DNA from 2 places in the Marinobacter sp. 1-3A genome. Region 2 is predicted to be linked to the other one. Evidence: riboswitches for the same ligand, from Rfam matches in the RefSeq annotation. Region 2 holds a riboswitch; the other holds the start of a gene.
What was found. Region 2 has a riboswitch for thiamine pyrophosphate ahead of thiB (thiamine ABC transporter substrate binding subunit). Riboswitches for the same ligand answer to the same signal wherever they lie in the genome.
Positions count from the first base shown of each region.

Region 1: another riboswitch for thiamine pyrophosphate. It lies ahead of thiC (phosphomethylpyrimidine synthase ThiC); the one in region 2 lies ahead of thiB (thiamine ABC transporter substrate binding subunit).

Region 1 covers NZ_VCGZ01000011.1:88,600-96,372, forward strand. The annotation lists gene FE848_RS16000 (LysR family transcriptional regulator) at 1-228, opposite strand, end outside; gene metE (5-methyltetrahydropteroyltriglutamate--homocysteine S-methyltransferase) at 351-2,672, shown strand; gene cpdA (3',5'-cyclic-AMP phosphodiesterase) at 2,666-3,472, opposite strand; gene FE848_RS16015 (DUF1249 domain-containing protein) at 3,704-4,189, opposite strand; gene FE848_RS16020 (NUDIX domain-containing protein) at 4,192-4,806, opposite strand; gene thiC (phosphomethylpyrimidine synthase ThiC) at 5,067-6,944, opposite strand; TPP riboswitch at 7,035-7,151, opposite strand; gene FE848_RS16030 (TolC family outer membrane protein) at 7,358-7,773, shown strand, end outside.
Region 2 covers NZ_VCGZ01000010.1:151,487-159,259, forward strand. The annotation lists gene FE848_RS15500 (AAA family ATPase) at 1-1,979, opposite strand, end outside; gene FE848_RS15505 (metallophosphoesterase family protein) at 1,976-3,109, opposite strand; TPP riboswitch at 3,162-3,259, shown strand; gene thiB (thiamine ABC transporter substrate binding subunit) at 3,327-4,331, shown strand; gene thiP (thiamine/thiamine pyrophosphate ABC transporter permease) at 4,341-6,065, shown strand; gene FE848_RS15520 (ATP-binding cassette domain-containing protein) at 6,058-6,672, shown strand; gene FE848_RS15525 (MlaE family ABC transporter permease) at 6,714-7,773, shown strand, end outside.

The DNA of each region.
Region 1 (7,773 bases), on a different contig from region 2:
AAATTGAGGTAACAGGCGATTAGCCAGTGCCAACAAGTGGCTGCCGGCTTGGGTCAATCGAAGTTGCCTGCCTTCTCGCAGCCAAAGCGGGGTTCCCAGCTGCTGCTCCAGTTTGCGTACGGAGTGGCTAAGCGCGGACTGGGTAAGGTGAAGGCGGCTGGCGGCTGCCGTCAGGGAGCCTTCTGTTTCAACGGCTCGGAGCACTTCCAGATGGTTACGTTCAATCATTCGGCAATCCATGAATGGAATTAATGGAACCCTGAAATAATACCATTATTTTTCATTGACCCGGAACGCTAATCTGGCAACTCCTATCAACGCCTCACTAAACACAGATTCAGGAGTTTCAGATGACCATTACGCACAACCTCGGCTATCCGCGCATCGGCGCGCGCCGGGAACTTAAATTCGCCTTGGAAGCACTTTGGAATGGCACCTCCTCCGAACAGGCGCTGCAGGAAACCGCCGCCGGGTTGCGTTCGCAAAACTGGCAAGAGCAGGCAGGTCTTTCCCTGGCGCCCGTAGGCGATTTTTCGCTTTACGATCAGGTGCTGGACATGAGCGCGACACTTGGCAATTTGCCGGAGCGGGCAAGCGCCCATGAAGGTTCACCGCTGGACGAGTATTTTCGTGTGGCCCGGGGCCGCTCCCCAAGCGACAGTGCCTGCTGCAGCGTCCATGCGGGCGAAATGACCAAGTGGTTTGATACCAACTATCACTACATAGTGCCGGAGTTCAGTGCCGATACGAATTTCAGCCTGAACGCTGATCGCATACTGGTGCAACTGGCGGAAGCCCGCGCTCAGGGTGTAAACACCAAGCCTGTCATCATCGGCCCGGTTACCTATCTATGGTTGGGAAAAGCCAAAGATGAATCTGATCGCTTGAAACTGCTCGACAAGCTGCTGCCGGTCTACACCGAGTTACTGGCGAAGCTCGCGGATGCGGGTGCTGAATGGGTGCAGATTGATGAGCCGGCACTGGTTACCGAGCTGGATGCCGACTGGAAGCATGCTTTCATTCTCGCGTACCACGAACTGAAAACCGCTCCGGTAAAACTGCTGTTGACCACTTATTTTGGCGAGCTAAGGGAAAACCTGCAACTTGCCTGCGAACTGCCTGTGGCAGGCATTCACTTGGACGCTATCAGCGCACAAAACGAAGTTGCGCGACTGGCCGACTGGCTGCCAGCTCATAAGGTGCTGTCCCTCGGTGTTATCAACGGCCGAAACATCTGGAAAACGGATCTGAATGCTACTCTGGATCTTCTGGAGCCGCTGAAGGAAAAGCTGGGCGAGCGTCTTTGGCTGGCGCCTTCCTGCTCTCTTCTGCATGTACCGGTTGATCTGGAAAGTGAAACCACGCTGGATGCCGAAGTGCGCAACTGGCTGGCTTTTGCCCGGCAGAAACTGCAGGAGTTAAACACTCTGGCGAAGGCTCTTGATGAAGGTCGAGAAGCCGTAGCCAAAGAACTGGCCGCCAATCAGAACGCCGTCGAGAGTCGCCGCCAGTCCTCAAGAGTACACAACCCCGCGGTTGCGGAAGCCCTGTCAGCCATTACGCCAGAGCATGGCCAGCGCAAGAGCCCGTTCAGCACACGGTTCAAGCTGCAGCAGGAACGATTCAAGCTACCCGCCTATCCGACGACCACCATTGGTTCCTTCCCGCAAACGCCGGAAATACGCGCGGTTCGCAAAGAGTTCCGCCAAGGCAACCTGAGCCAGCAGGACTACACCGCGCGGATTCATGAAGAAATTGCTTACTGTGTTGAGCAACAGGAAGCGCTAGGCCTGGACGTGCTGGTGCACGGCGAAGCTGAACGCAACGACATGGTGGAGTATTTTGGCGAACAACTGGAAGGCTACGTGTTCAGCCGGTTTGGCTGGGTGCAGTCCTATGGCTCACGATGCGTGAAACCACCCATCCTGTTTGGTGACATCACCCGCCCCAATGCCATGACCCTAGACTGGACCAAATACGCCCAGTCCCTGACCGACAAGCCCATGAAAGGCATGCTCACCGGCCCGGTTACCATTTTGAACTGGTCGTTCGTGCGGGACGATCAGCCTCGCAAGGACACCTGCCTGCAGTTGGCACTGGCCGTGCGCGAAGAAGTTCAGGATCTGGAAAAAGCCGGGGTAGGGATTATCCAGATTGATGAAGCCGCTTTGCGTGAAGGCTTGCCACTGCGCCAGTCAGACTGGAATACCTATCTGGAGTGGGCTATCGAAGCCTTCCGCATCAGTGCTAATGGCGTGCAGGATGACACTCAGATTCATACTCACATGTGCTACTCGGAGTTCAACGATATCATCGGGGCCATTGCCCGCATGGATGCCGACGTGATCACCATCGAAACATCACGCTCTGCCATGGAGCTGCTGGATGCGTTCAAGGGTTTCGAGTACCCCAACGATATTGGCCCGGGCGTATATGACATTCACTCACCTAACATTCCACGGGTGGAGCAAATAACAGACTTGATGAACAAGGCGGCGGAGAGGATTCCGGCTGAGCGTTTGTGGGTAAACCCGGACTGCGGTCTGAAAACCCGCCGCTGGGAGGAAGTCATACCTGCTCTGAAAGCAATGGTGGCAGCAGCACGAGAGCTTCGCGGACAAATCGCAGAAAGAGAGGTTGCAGAGCAGGAGCTGGCAGAAGCGGCTCAGTAACCGGTGCTGTTCTGATCCAGCTCAAACTCGAAACTCCGGGCCCGGCAGACCTCCGTAGTGAAGTCGCCGGAAGCCTGGAGCTCAAACCAACGATACCCGGGCGCCAGGTCATCTACAGAGAACTTGCGTGAGCCGGAGGTAAATTGAATGCAGGTGGACGGCGTAGCCAACAAGTGCACGCCGTTTCTTTGCTGCTCAAAGGTCTGGTGAATGTGGCCCCACAACACAATTTTTACTTGCGGGAACCTGTCAATCAACTGCCAGAACTCTTCACGGTTTCTCAGCCCAATATCGGCCATCCAATCGGTATCAATATCAACGGGGTGATGGTGCAGGGTTACAAGGGTCGGCACATCCGGATTCTGCTCCAGCATCTGTACTAAAAAACCCAACTCGGATTCCGCGAGCTCCCCATGCACTTTACCCGGTACGGACGAATCCAGAAGAATAAACTGCCAGCCGCCCTGCACAAGGTGACGACGGTTTGCGCCGTAGCGAGCGGCAACTTCTTTCAGGGAGGGAACCTTGTCGTGATTACCGGCAATCCAGGCTGATGCACAGTTAAAAGCAGTAAAACTCTCGCCTAGCGCACAATAAGCTTCTTCCGATCCATCCTGAGCAAGATCGCCAGTGGCAAGAATCAGATCCGGCTGCCCGTGCGAAGCAAGCACTTCAGCTATGACTGCATTGAGGCTGTCGCGGGTATTAACACCAAGCAGCGCGCCATCAGCACTGGCCATAAGGTGTGGATCCGTTAGCTGCAGTACCCGAAGTGGCCGGGCGGTTTCCTTTGAGGTCATGATGCTATTGGTCTGTTTGCTGCCGTCAATGAGTAACAGATTTACGGGCTACCACGTTACACAGGCTCCCATGATCTGAGGGCAAGTGTACGTTGTAAGCTACCGAATTTATCACTTGCTATTGGAACCGATGTCACATTCTGGCCTAACGCAGGCAAAATATTGCGCGATTTGCCAACTCTATTCGCCTTTCACAGCACCTGATTTACTGGCAGCCAGGCGCAAAAACTCTTAGTCAACACCCTGCCGGGTCGTCCATGCCGCATGTTCAAGAGGCAGGTGGCCGAATCTCAGACAGTATTCCAGCCAGTCGGCCAGGAACCCATTAACCTGCGTCTTTTCATCCGGGTGGTGCATAAAACGGTTAGGATAATCGTTGACCGGCGCAATCTGCGTGTCGCGATAACAACTTATGACCTCTGCCATAACTGCATCGTGGTATACACGCACGGTCATCTGCGGATTGTTAAGCCAGCGACCACTATTGTGTATTTGTTCGAGCAAGAGGGTTTCGGTATATCGGGCGGTTTGCAGCACCTTGATTCGAACCCGGCCCAAATATTCGCTTTCCCGGTGCAACTCAATGTCGCAGACGGGCTGATCACCTGCTCTCAGTTGGCGTAATCTTTCAATGCGGTGGTAGTTACCCTCACACAGGGCTCCAAGCTGCCGCAGGTCGGGCACGTAGCGCTTGGGTTTCATTGCCCATTCATTCATGGCTACCACCCTGCCCGCAGTCTGGCACGATTGATCTGCAGCCATTGTATGGCAATGATTGCTGCTGCATTGTTGATGCGGCCGTCGCTGATCATCGCTATGGCTTCGTCTGCTGAAACCACATGGGCACGGATGTCTTCGCTTTCCTCTTCCAGTCCGAACAGGCCGCCTGCGGATTCGGTGCTGACTTTGCCGCAATACAGGTACACCATTTCTGTAGTGCCACCTGGCGACACCAGGTAATCACAGATTTTTTCGAGTTTGCTGAAGCTGAGGCCGGCTTCTTCTTCAGCCTCTCTTTGGGCGACTTCTTCGCTGCTCTCGCCTTCTTCGTTCATTCCAGCGACCAGTTCCAGCAACCAGGGGGATTGGTCTCGCCCCAAAGCGCCCAGGCGGAATTGTTCCAGCAGTACCACTTCGTCCCGTTCGGGGTCGTAGGGAAGCACGCAGGTGGCATCGCCACGAATGAAAAGCTCGCGGGTAAACTGCGGCATGTTCCGGCCATCAAAGCGCGGGTGAGTCAGGCACAGCTTGTCCATGCGAAAGAAGCCCTGGAAGACGATTTCGCGTTTTTCAACTTTGACATCACTGGCTTTGAACTGGAACGGCTTGGTCATGCTTTACTCTGTTTTGAAATCGGTTTTGCACGATAGCCGGTTGGTGTTGTTTATTGCAAGCCTGCTTGGGTGCAAGACAGTTGTGGGAGAACGCTTCCCAAAACACGCTGTGAATACGTCCCTGTAAGCTTGGCTACGCCATCCATGGCTTCGCACAGTTTTGGGAAGCGTTCTCCCACAACTGCCCCGTGCATCACAGTAATACGCTGACAGTAATTAGCTGGATGGATCGCGCCCAGCCAGCTAATCAGGCTAAGAACTTACACTTTATCGTATAGCTTACTCCCTGACTCCACGAACTCCCGGGACTTTTCCTTCATGCCTGCATCCACGGCTGAAATCTCATCAATGCCGTGTTCGGCTGCATAATCGCGAACTTCCTGGGAGATTTTCATGGAGCAGAATTTCGGGCCGCACATGGAGCAGAAGTGGGCTACTTTGGCGGACTCCTTGGGCAGGGTTTCGTCGTGGAAAGCGCGAGCTGTGTCCGGGTCCAAACCGAGGTTGAACTGATCTTCCCAGCGGAATTCGAACCGGGCTTTGGATAGGGCGTTGTCGCGGATTTGGGCACCGGGATGGCCTTTTGCCAGGTCGGCGGCGTGGGCGGCGATTTTGTAGGTGATGATGCCGGTTTTTACGTCGTCTTTATTTGGTAAGCCCAAGTGCTCTTTGGGGGTGACGTAGCACAGCATGGCGCAGCCGAACCAGCCGATCATGGCGGCGCCTATGCCGGAGGTTATGTGGTCGTAGCCGGGGGCAATGTCGGTGACCAATGGCCCGAGGGTATAAAAGGGCGCTTCGTCACAGCACTCCAACTGCTTGTCCATGTTCTCTTTTACCAGGTGCATGGGTACGTGGCCGGGGCCTTCGATCATGCATTGTACGTCGTGCTTCCAGGCGATTTTGGTGAGTTCGCCCAGGGTTTCCAGTTCGCCGAACTGGGCTGCGTCGTTGGCGTCGGCTATGGAGCCGGGGCGCAGGCCGTCGCCGAGGCTGAAGGAGACATCGTAGGCTTTCATGATTTCGCAGATGTCTTCGAAGTGTTCGTACAGGAAGCTTTCCTTGTGATGGGCCAGACACCATTTCGCCATGATGGAGCCGCCACGGGAGACAATGCCGGTGGTGCGCTTGGCGGTCATGGGTACGTGGTGCAAACGCACACCTGCGTGGATGGTGAAGTAGTCCACGCCCTGCTCTGCTTGCTCAATCAGCGTGTCCCGGAAGATTTCCCAGGTGAGATCTTCGGCGACACCGCCTACTTTTTCCAGCGCCTGATAGATGGGCACTGTGCCGACCGGCACCGGTGAGTTGCGGATCAGCCATTCGCGGGTTTCGTGAATGTTCTTGCCGGTGGAAAGGTCCATGATGGTATCGGAACCCCAGCGGATGCCCCAGGTGAGTTTCTCTACTTCTTCTTCAATAGACGAGGTAACCGCTGAGTTGCCGATATTGCCGTTGATTTTCACCAGAAAGTTTCGGCCGATAATCATGGGCTCGGATTCAGGGTGGTTAATGTTAGCGGGGATGATGGCCCTGCCCCGGGCCACTTCGCTGCGCACAAATTCGGGGGTAATTTCCTTTGGGATGCTGGCTCCGAACGATTGGCCGGGGTGCTGATCATCGGCCAAGCCTTGCTCACGAGCTTCCTGCAGCTTCATGTTCTCCCGTATGGCGATGAATTCCATCTCCGGCGTAATGATGCCTTTGCGGGCGTAGTGCATCTGGGTAACGTTTTTATTGGCCAGCGCCCTCAGCGGCTTGCGCTCATCCATAAAGCGGAGCGGGTCCAGCTGCGGATCTTTCATTCTGCGGCGTGTGTATTCCGAGGTGTAGCCTGCCAAGGGAGCCGTATCTTCACGCTCCGCTATCCAGGCAGCGCGGATGGCGGGAAGGCCTTTGCGCAGATCGATGGTGGCTTCAGGGTCTGTGTATATGCCGGAGGTGTCGTACACCACTACCGGTGGGTTTTTCTCGCCACCCATTTCTGTAGGCGTATCCTGCACGGTGATTTCCCGCATAGGCACCCGCAGGTCGGAACGGCTACCCTGCACGTATACTTTGCGCGACCCCGGCAAGGGCTGTATCGCGGCGGAATCGACGCGGGCGGAATCACTGAGGTAGGTAGGCAGATCTGTCATCATTCGCTCCCGGAATATTACTTTGGAATTCGGGTCGCGCATGACGGAGAGAGCCCCTACCCACGTGGTTCTCGGGTAGCACTGGCTCTTCGATAGCTTGGTCTCAATCCCTACGCCGGTATTATCCGGATCAGGTCGCGGGTTCTGCGATGCAATCTCAGCCGACTATCTGAACAAGTCAAACAGCCAGCACCCCGTCAAGACGCGAGTCTTTAATCTGTAGCACTCAAAGTGAGTGTTGTTTGCAAGTGTAGAGCTGAGCGCAATTATTGTCCATAATGGGAAGATTGTTTCAGTCGGCTTGCTTAACCATGCCATTACTGATGTTGCCTCCATGTCATCGCGGGCAATCCGGTATCCTTTTTCAGCGCCCCCAACTGGGCGCCGGCGCGCACATGTACTCAGGAGTAATAATGAAGAAACGATTGCTTTCCGGACTTATTGGCCTTTTGGTGGCCCAACCCGCCCTCTCACTGGATCTGGTAGAGACATACGAGAAAGCACTTTCCTACGACTCTGGCATTGCCACAGCCCAAGCCAGATTCGAATCCCAGCAGGCGGCCAGTGATGTCAGCAAAAGCACACTTTTGCCGCAAATCGGTGCCTACGCGCAAGCCAATCATACTGACTTTGATGCCGATAATGGTCCGGGAGACAGCTATAAAGCATACAACTACGGGGTGCGCCTGACCCAACCTGTATTCCGAGCCGACAACTGGTTTCGATACGATTCCAGCAAGTTCCAGACCGAAGCTGCCCAGGCTCAATACAATCTGGCGCAACAACAATTGATTCTGGATGTCGCCACGGCTTATTTTAACGTGCTGAG
Region 2 (7,773 bases):
GGGCGAGCTTCTCGAATAAGGGTTTCACGGTCTTTCAAGGAGGCTTCGAGTTCTGCGTTCTGCTTTTCGGCAGTAGCAATATCGCGAGCTATGCCTTCTATCTGTGATTGGCGCTCTGGGCTGTTCAGCTCATCCTGCATGCGTTGCCATTCCCGCATTGCCGTTTCGCTAACGTAGCGGGCTTTATGCAGCAGGCCTTCCTGATTCCTCTGCCCGGTCTCCGCTTCCGTCAATCGTACTTCCGCTTGTTTTAGCTCCGCCTCTGCTTGGCTGAGCGGCTTGGCGACACCAGCGGACGCTGCAGCTTCTGGCAAGGCTTCAAGCTCAGTGGTTCGGGCGAGCAATTCGGACTCAATCTCAGATCGCTCAGAGCCAAGCTGGTCGACGCCTTTGGGCGCCAAGGATCTCAGAAGGGCATCAAAGCGCTGTATCTGTGCTTCAGCATCTTGAAGTCGCGTCAGCTTCAATTCCGCCGCCTCAACAGACTCAACTGCCAGCTCTGTGAGCTGCTGCGTCACAGATTGCGCCAACCGCTCGAGCTGTCGTCGGAGGCTGGCAAGATCGGCGCCACCGGGCTGAATGCCAAGGTCACCGATACCTGGGATCGCCAGCACGCCTTGCTCCAGCAGAAGCTTCTCACCCTGCCCCTCAACGCTCTGCCCATCCAGATCCAGTGATGTGCCTGGCTTCAGGTTCCAGGTAACACGGGTGGCTACGGTCTGGATTCGAATATTCGCATCGTCAAGTTCACGTTGATTCTTCTTTAGTTCTCGTAATGCGCCGATATCTATTAGGTTTATCTTTCTGGTATTTCGTGCTGAGTCCAGCGAAACCTGAATGCCTTTGGCCTCTTCCTGGCGTTGTTTCAGTTGCGCCAGATCCGCTTTCAGTCTGGCGCAGTCATTCTCCAGGCGCTCCCGTTTATCTCTAAGATGGGCCTGCTGCACGGTTTGATTGGCAAGCTGGTACTGGCTGCGTGCAGCCTCAACCTGCTTAACCAACTCAGGGCTGGCGAGCTCTTCCTTTTCCAGTTGTTGCTTGGCCTTCAGGTAGTTCTGATGGCGTAACTCAAGTTGTTCATTTTGGTTACGCCAGTGAATCTGGCTTTGCTGAAGCAGGGAGAGGTTTTGTTGAATCTGCTTTTGCGACTCGATTCCCCGAGCTTGTTGCTCCTGCAGCGCCTCAACTTCACGGTATTTTGTTTCTGCGAGCTGCATCTCGCGCCGAGCCTCTTCCCAAGGCCGTTCGCGACTGGCTTGTTCATGTTCAGCGGCCAGAGTTCCCAATCTATCCACTTGAGCCTGGTATTGCTCAACCCGTGATTTCAGGTCCGATACCTGCTGCTGCAGTGTCTCCCGAGTATTCGCGAGCTCCAGATAGTCGCCTCTTGGCCTCCCGGTTGATGTCAGCAGTTCTTTGCGCTGCTGTTCCACGGCCTGAATAATCTCGTCACCACCGGTGGTGGCGACTTCACCTACCAGTCTATTCAATGCGGATTTCAGGTGTCCACCGGCGTGCAGTACGGCGTTCTCAATGTTTTGCCCGGTTCCCTGTTCAACCCAAAGCAAACCGGGGATTCCCCAGTGCTCCTCTTTACTGGCGCCTTTTTTGGGGAACTGATAGCCCAGTAACTCGGCAAGCTTTTCTTCGGCTTCTTCACCGCTGAACACTGCATCATCAACCTTCAAGTCACAGCGATGGCGTTTGAGGAAACGCTTGTCCAACTGCCAGCGCTGGCCTTTGTGCTCGAATACCAGCTCAACGGTCGGGGCAGCGGATGAATCTCCCCAAGGGGCAAGATCTTCAGCGGATTTGGATCTGTAACGCTCGAAGAAAGCGGCACGGATGGCGCGAACCAGGGTACTCTTACCGGATTCATTAGGGCCGTGAATCAGGTTAATGCCGGGCTGCAGGCTTTCCAGCTCCAGGCCTTGCCTGAATTGGCGAAACTGCTCAACACGTAAACGCTGGAGTTTCATTGGGCCACCTCCGCGTCTTTTGGTTTGAGCAGGCCGGCAAGAATGCCGAGCGCGTCCCGTACTACGGCAGCCTCCTCACCCTTTTCAGTCGCCTGCTGGTTCTCCCTTAACTCTTGAACCACTTCTCCGAGATACCCATCTGCGTGCAGATCGGCAATATCTTCTTCTGTGGGCTCCAACTGCAAGCCGCTTCGATCACAGGTAACACTGCGGTAGCGGGCTTCTGCGACAGACAGTGCTTCGGTCAGCTTTTGGTCACCGGCCAGCGTGAGTGTGCCGCTAAGCTTCAAGTCCAGAACCGAAGCCTCGGGCAATTGGCCTATGCGAATCAGCAGTTCGTCCAGATCGGATGGCACAGATAGAGTCTCCCGCCACTGGTGCCATTGATAGCGGGCGGTTTCATGGCGGGTCACTTGAGGTGTCGCCCCCGGACTTTCAATATCAACAATCAGCACATACCCGGCATCGTTATTGCGAAAACGCTCAGGTTCAGGCGTGCCGCTGTACCAGGTTCGCTCGTTTATTTGCTTAACGCCGTGCCAGTCGCCCAAGGCCAGGTAATCCAAATTAGCTGTGGTGGTTCTGTCGGGGGCGATGGGGTTGGTTGAATCAATTTCGTCCGGCAGCAAGCCTTGAACGCTGCCGTGGGCCAAACCTATGCGGAGCAAATCAGGTGCGGTTTCCATTTCGGCAAAAGGCTGGGTCAGGTCGCCATAGGTGTGTCGCTGGGTAAGAGGCGCCGACAGCACAGCGATACCCTGGTCCAGCAAAGATGTAACTCCGGATTCAAGCGCAAGGTAAACGTTCTGTGGAACGGCTCCCAACCGCTTTGCCCGAGACCATACACTCTCTGCAAGTGCCGCATCGTGGTTGCCTGGCAGCATTACCCAAGGGCCCGTAAAACCACTGGTGGCATTAAAAACGCGCCTGATGGTTCGATCAGATACCGTTTGGGCATCGAACACATCGCCCGCCACCAACACCACATCGCACTGATGTTCAGTGGCCAGCGCCGCCAGCCGCTCGATGGCTTCATATCGTGCCTCAACCAATGCAGCGCCATCTTCGGCGTCAAACCGGCTGTAGGTTCGGCCCATTTGCCAATCTGCTGTATGTAAAAACTTTGGCACCTGCGTTCTCCTTGCCTCTTACCATTGCCAACCGCCAGCATGGTACACTTTATTCAACTCAACGGGGTGCCGGGCAAATGCCGGGCTGAGACCATACCCGCGGAACCTGATCCGGATTATGCCGGCGAAGGGATTGAGCACTCACCACCCTCGGTGGGACCCGCGACATGGCTGCCAATTATCGCCACCCTTAACTTGTTGCGGAGGTTATACCACCATGCTCATCCGAGCGTTTGCACTGTTTCTGCTTGCTTTGGCGTTTGCGCCTGCACACGCCCAAAAGGCAGCCATCCTTACTGTGTATACCCACCCCTCTTTCGCCGCAGAATGGGGCCCGGGGCCAGCCGTTAAAGAAGCCTTTGAGCAAACCTGCAACTGCCAGATCAACTATGTGGTGCTGGACAGCGGTGGTGACATTCTCCAACGCCTGCGCCTTGAGGGCAAAAGCACTCAGGCCGATGTGGTGCTGGGCCTGGACACCGCCACCATGGAAACAACCCGGCAAACCGGCTTGCTGGCAAACCACGAAACCGATCTTTCAGCCCTGAACCTGCCTATCAACTGGGAGGATCCGGTGTTTGTACCTTACGACTGGGGCTACTTTGCGTTCGTTTACGATACCGAACAGCTGCCTAACCCACCAAAAAGTCTGGAAGCACTGATCGCTGCCCCTGACGACCTGAAGATCATCATCCAGGACCCAAGAACCAGCACCCCCGGCCTTGGATTGCTGCTCTGGATGCGCCATGTATACGGCGACCAGGCGGCTGAAAAATGGGCACAACTCAACGGCAAGATTCTCACCACAACCAAAAGCTGGAGCGACGGCTATTTTTCGCTGTTCATGAATGGCGAAGCGCCGATGATCCTTTCCTACAGCACCTCCCCGGCTTACCACATGGCCGTAGATAAAACAGATCGATACCAGGCCGCTCAGTTCGAAGAGGGTCACTATCTGCAAGTTGAAGTGGCTGCCTTGGTTGATTCATCCGATCAGAAAAAACTCGGGCGTGAATTTCTCGACTTTATGCTGAGCGCGGGTTTTCAAAGGCACATTCCCCTTAAAAACGTGATGTACCCGGCTACCGATTTGGGCGATGAATTGCCATCCGTTTTCGACAAGCTGATTCAGCCAGAAGAAGCACTGTATTTTGACCCCAAAACCGTAACCGATAACCGCCGCCAATGGATGAACGAGTGGCTGGATGCCATGACACGGTAATCAAGGCCCATGAGCAGCCTCGCTAAGCGCCAGCAACACGCGTTACCTTCGCACTCGACACCCGGGCGGCCTGCACCTTTCAGCCGCCCCGGGTGGCAGCTCTGGCCCGGGCTTACGATCGCCAGTGCGCTGGTGCTGCTTTCGGTGGCGGGGCTGGCAGCCCTTATCTGGGAGGCTTCACTACCGGATATCAGCCAACTCTGGCAAAGCCGCTATTTGCGCACCGTGGTTACCTTTACGATTTGGCAGGCGTTTCTTTCGGTTTTACTCAGCCTGCTTGTGGCTATTCCGATTGCCAGAATCCTCGCAAGACAAACGGCTTTTCCCGGGCGCGCCGTGCTTCTTCGCCTCATGGAGCTTAGTTTGGTGCTCCCTTCAATTGTTGCGGTATCTGGATTGGTTGGTGTGTACGGGCGCCAAGGTTGGTTCACCGGCTTTGCCCATGACTGGCTTGGCGCATCATGGAACCTCTACGGCATCAACGGCATTGTGTTGGCCCATGTGTTTTTCAACGCGCCGCTGGCCGCACGGATTCTGTTGCAGGCAATTGAAGGTGCACCCCCATCGCAACTCAGGGTTGCCGCCCAGCTCGGGCTTGGGCGCTGGTGGTATTGGCGAGCGGTGGAGTGGCCTGCCATCAAGCCTGTCTTGTCTGGCGTTGCGGCACTGGTATTCACACTGTGCTTTACCAGCTTTGCCATAGTGATGACCTTGGGCGGCGGGCCAGCGGCAACCACCATTGAAGTTGCGATCTACCAGTCTTTGCGATTCGAATTCGATTCCGGCCAAGCTGCTCTTCTTGCCATGGTTCAGCTTATTATTTGCGGGTTCCTTTGGTGGCTGGCAGCCCGCCGCGGGCTTACGGCTTCTCTACTGCCGGACAGGCGCGTTGCGTCGCACCGAACCAAAGCAGGCAGTTCCCTCCATGCGCGCTTGGCAGATGGCACCGTCCTCGGATTGTTTGTGCTCTTTCTGGTAATGCCGCTGTTGGCCATTTTAATTAGAGGCCTTCCCGGTATGGGCAGCGCTTTCTTTCCGCAAGGCAGCTTCTCGGTCAATCCAGCTTTACTTGACGCCACAGTGAGAAGCCTGGCAATCGCCCTGCCCGCCGGGTTGATGTCTGTATGCGCTGCTCTACTAATGCTGGCTTCGGGATCGGTATCGAAGAGACCTGCAATCACTCAGCTAACCGATGTGGCAGCGTATTTGCCTTTGATGATTCCACCGCTGGTTCTCGGCACAGGCCTGTTTCTGCTGTTCCGACCCAGCCTTGGCAGTTCAAGTGAAGGGTTGGTGCTGGTTACGCTAATCAACGCGATGATGGCTCTGCCCTTTGTATTGCAGATGCTCAAAGGCCCACTGGGGAGCCTCGACTCCGCCAGCCGCCAGCAAGCAGATCAGCTTGGCGTGCTGGGCTGGTATCGCTGGCGATGGCTGCACTGGCCAAGAATGCGCAAGCCATTGGCTTTAGCCATGGCCTACGGCACAGGCTTATCGCTGGGTGATTTCGGGGTTATTGCGCTGTTCGGCACACCGGGCCATCCTACCCTGCCAGTGCTGCTGTATCAGCAGCTTGGCAGTTACCGAATGGATGCCGCGGCCGCCACCGGGCTCTGGCTTGTGCTACTTTTGCTCGTGCTGTTTAGCGTTTTTAACAGGCTGGGATCGCCGTTACACCAAACCGGTTTGGTAACCAAATCACCCAGAAGTGTTCCGGAGCCTGAACATGCTTGAAGTAAGGAATCTGGTATTTTCATACCCGGACCAGGAATCTCCCTGGAATTTTCATTTCACCGTGGAGCCAGGGCAATGCATTGCGATTCACGGCGCCAGCGGATCGGGCAAATCCACACTGATGAACCTGCTGGCAGGTTTTCTTGAGCCACAATCGGGCGACATCCTTTGGCAGGATGAAAGCCTGCGCCAACAGGCACCCTGGCAACGACCATTCACCAGCGTGTTCCAGGAGCACAACCTGTTTGAACACCTCAATGTTGAGACGAATATCGGCCTTGGCATCCACCCCGGGCTAAAACTCACACCTGAGAACCAGCAGGCTATCGAGCAGGGACTGGACAGCGTTGGTCTTGAAGGCTTTGGCAAGCGTTTACCCGGAGACCTTTCTGGCGGCCAGCGACAGCGTGTTGCCTTATTACGGGCGCTGCTGCGCAAAAAGCCAATACTGCTTCTTGATGAGCCACTTACGGGCCTGGACAGCGAAGCACGGGATCTTCTTCGACAATTGCTGCTAGATGAGAAAGCTCGGGGTACACTCATTGTGCTCGCCAGCCATGATAAGGAAGACCGCCAGTTACTGGCAGATAGCGTTCACAGACTCTAAGCTAGTAAGCTAATAAACCAACCTTTGGAATTCTGACACCCGTGCCCATCAGTGCCAGCTCCCCGGAACACGAAAAACTCTCATTGAATCACCGTCAGCCAGGATCTCTGACGAGTGAACATGGCAACTTGGTTATTCAGGGCGACTGGACTCTGGCCAACTATAAAGCACTCAAAAAGCGTGTTGAGGCGAATTCCGACCAACAGTGGGCCGCTGAGCGCATAGACCTGAAAGGTCTGGGGAAAGTTGATACGGCCGGCGCATCGCTTCTGACCACCCTGCTTGGGCCGGACACCCTCATTTCGCTGACTGAACAGGATGGTAACACCCCGACAACCCTGCCTCAGGAACAAAGCGCACTGCTGCAAGCAGTGGCAGATGCAATGCGAGAAGAGCCATCCCCTGAGCCTGAGGGTCTTACGCCAGTTGCTGAGTTTCTGACCGAAACCGGCAAGAGAGTTGCTGCCGTTTGGCATCTTGCCTACTTGTTGTCCGGGTTTGTCGGCCAGATTATCGCAATGCTGGTGTATATCCTGCCACGACCCAAACGCTGGCGTATCACGCCGTTTGTCGCAGCAATTCAGGCTACCGGCCTCAACGCGCTACCTATCGTTGCCCTGCTCACCTTTCTGGTTGGCGCCGTGGTTGCCTTTTTAGGTGCCACGGTTTTGAAGGACTTTGGCGCGACAATCTATACGGTCAATTTGGTGGCCTTCTCATTTTTTCGGGAGTTTGGTGTGTTGCTTGCGGCCATTTTGCTTGCAGGCCGAACGGCCAGCGCCTTCACTGCACAAATCGGTGCCATGAAAGTAAACGAGGAGCTGGATGCCATCCGCACTCTGGGGCTGGACCCGGTTGAATTGCTCGTCATTCCGCGAGTTCTGGCGATGATGGTCAGCCTGCCGATTCTGACCTTCGTGGGCATTATCTCCGGTCTTGTTGGCGGTGGCATGGTCTGCGCTCTTGCTCTGGACATTACTCCAACTCAATTCATGGCGATTGTAGAGCGGGACATTGCGCTAAAGCACTTTCTTGTAGGTATGTCGAAAGCGCCCATTTTTGCCTTTTTGATCGCGGCCATCGGCTGCCTTGAAGGATTCA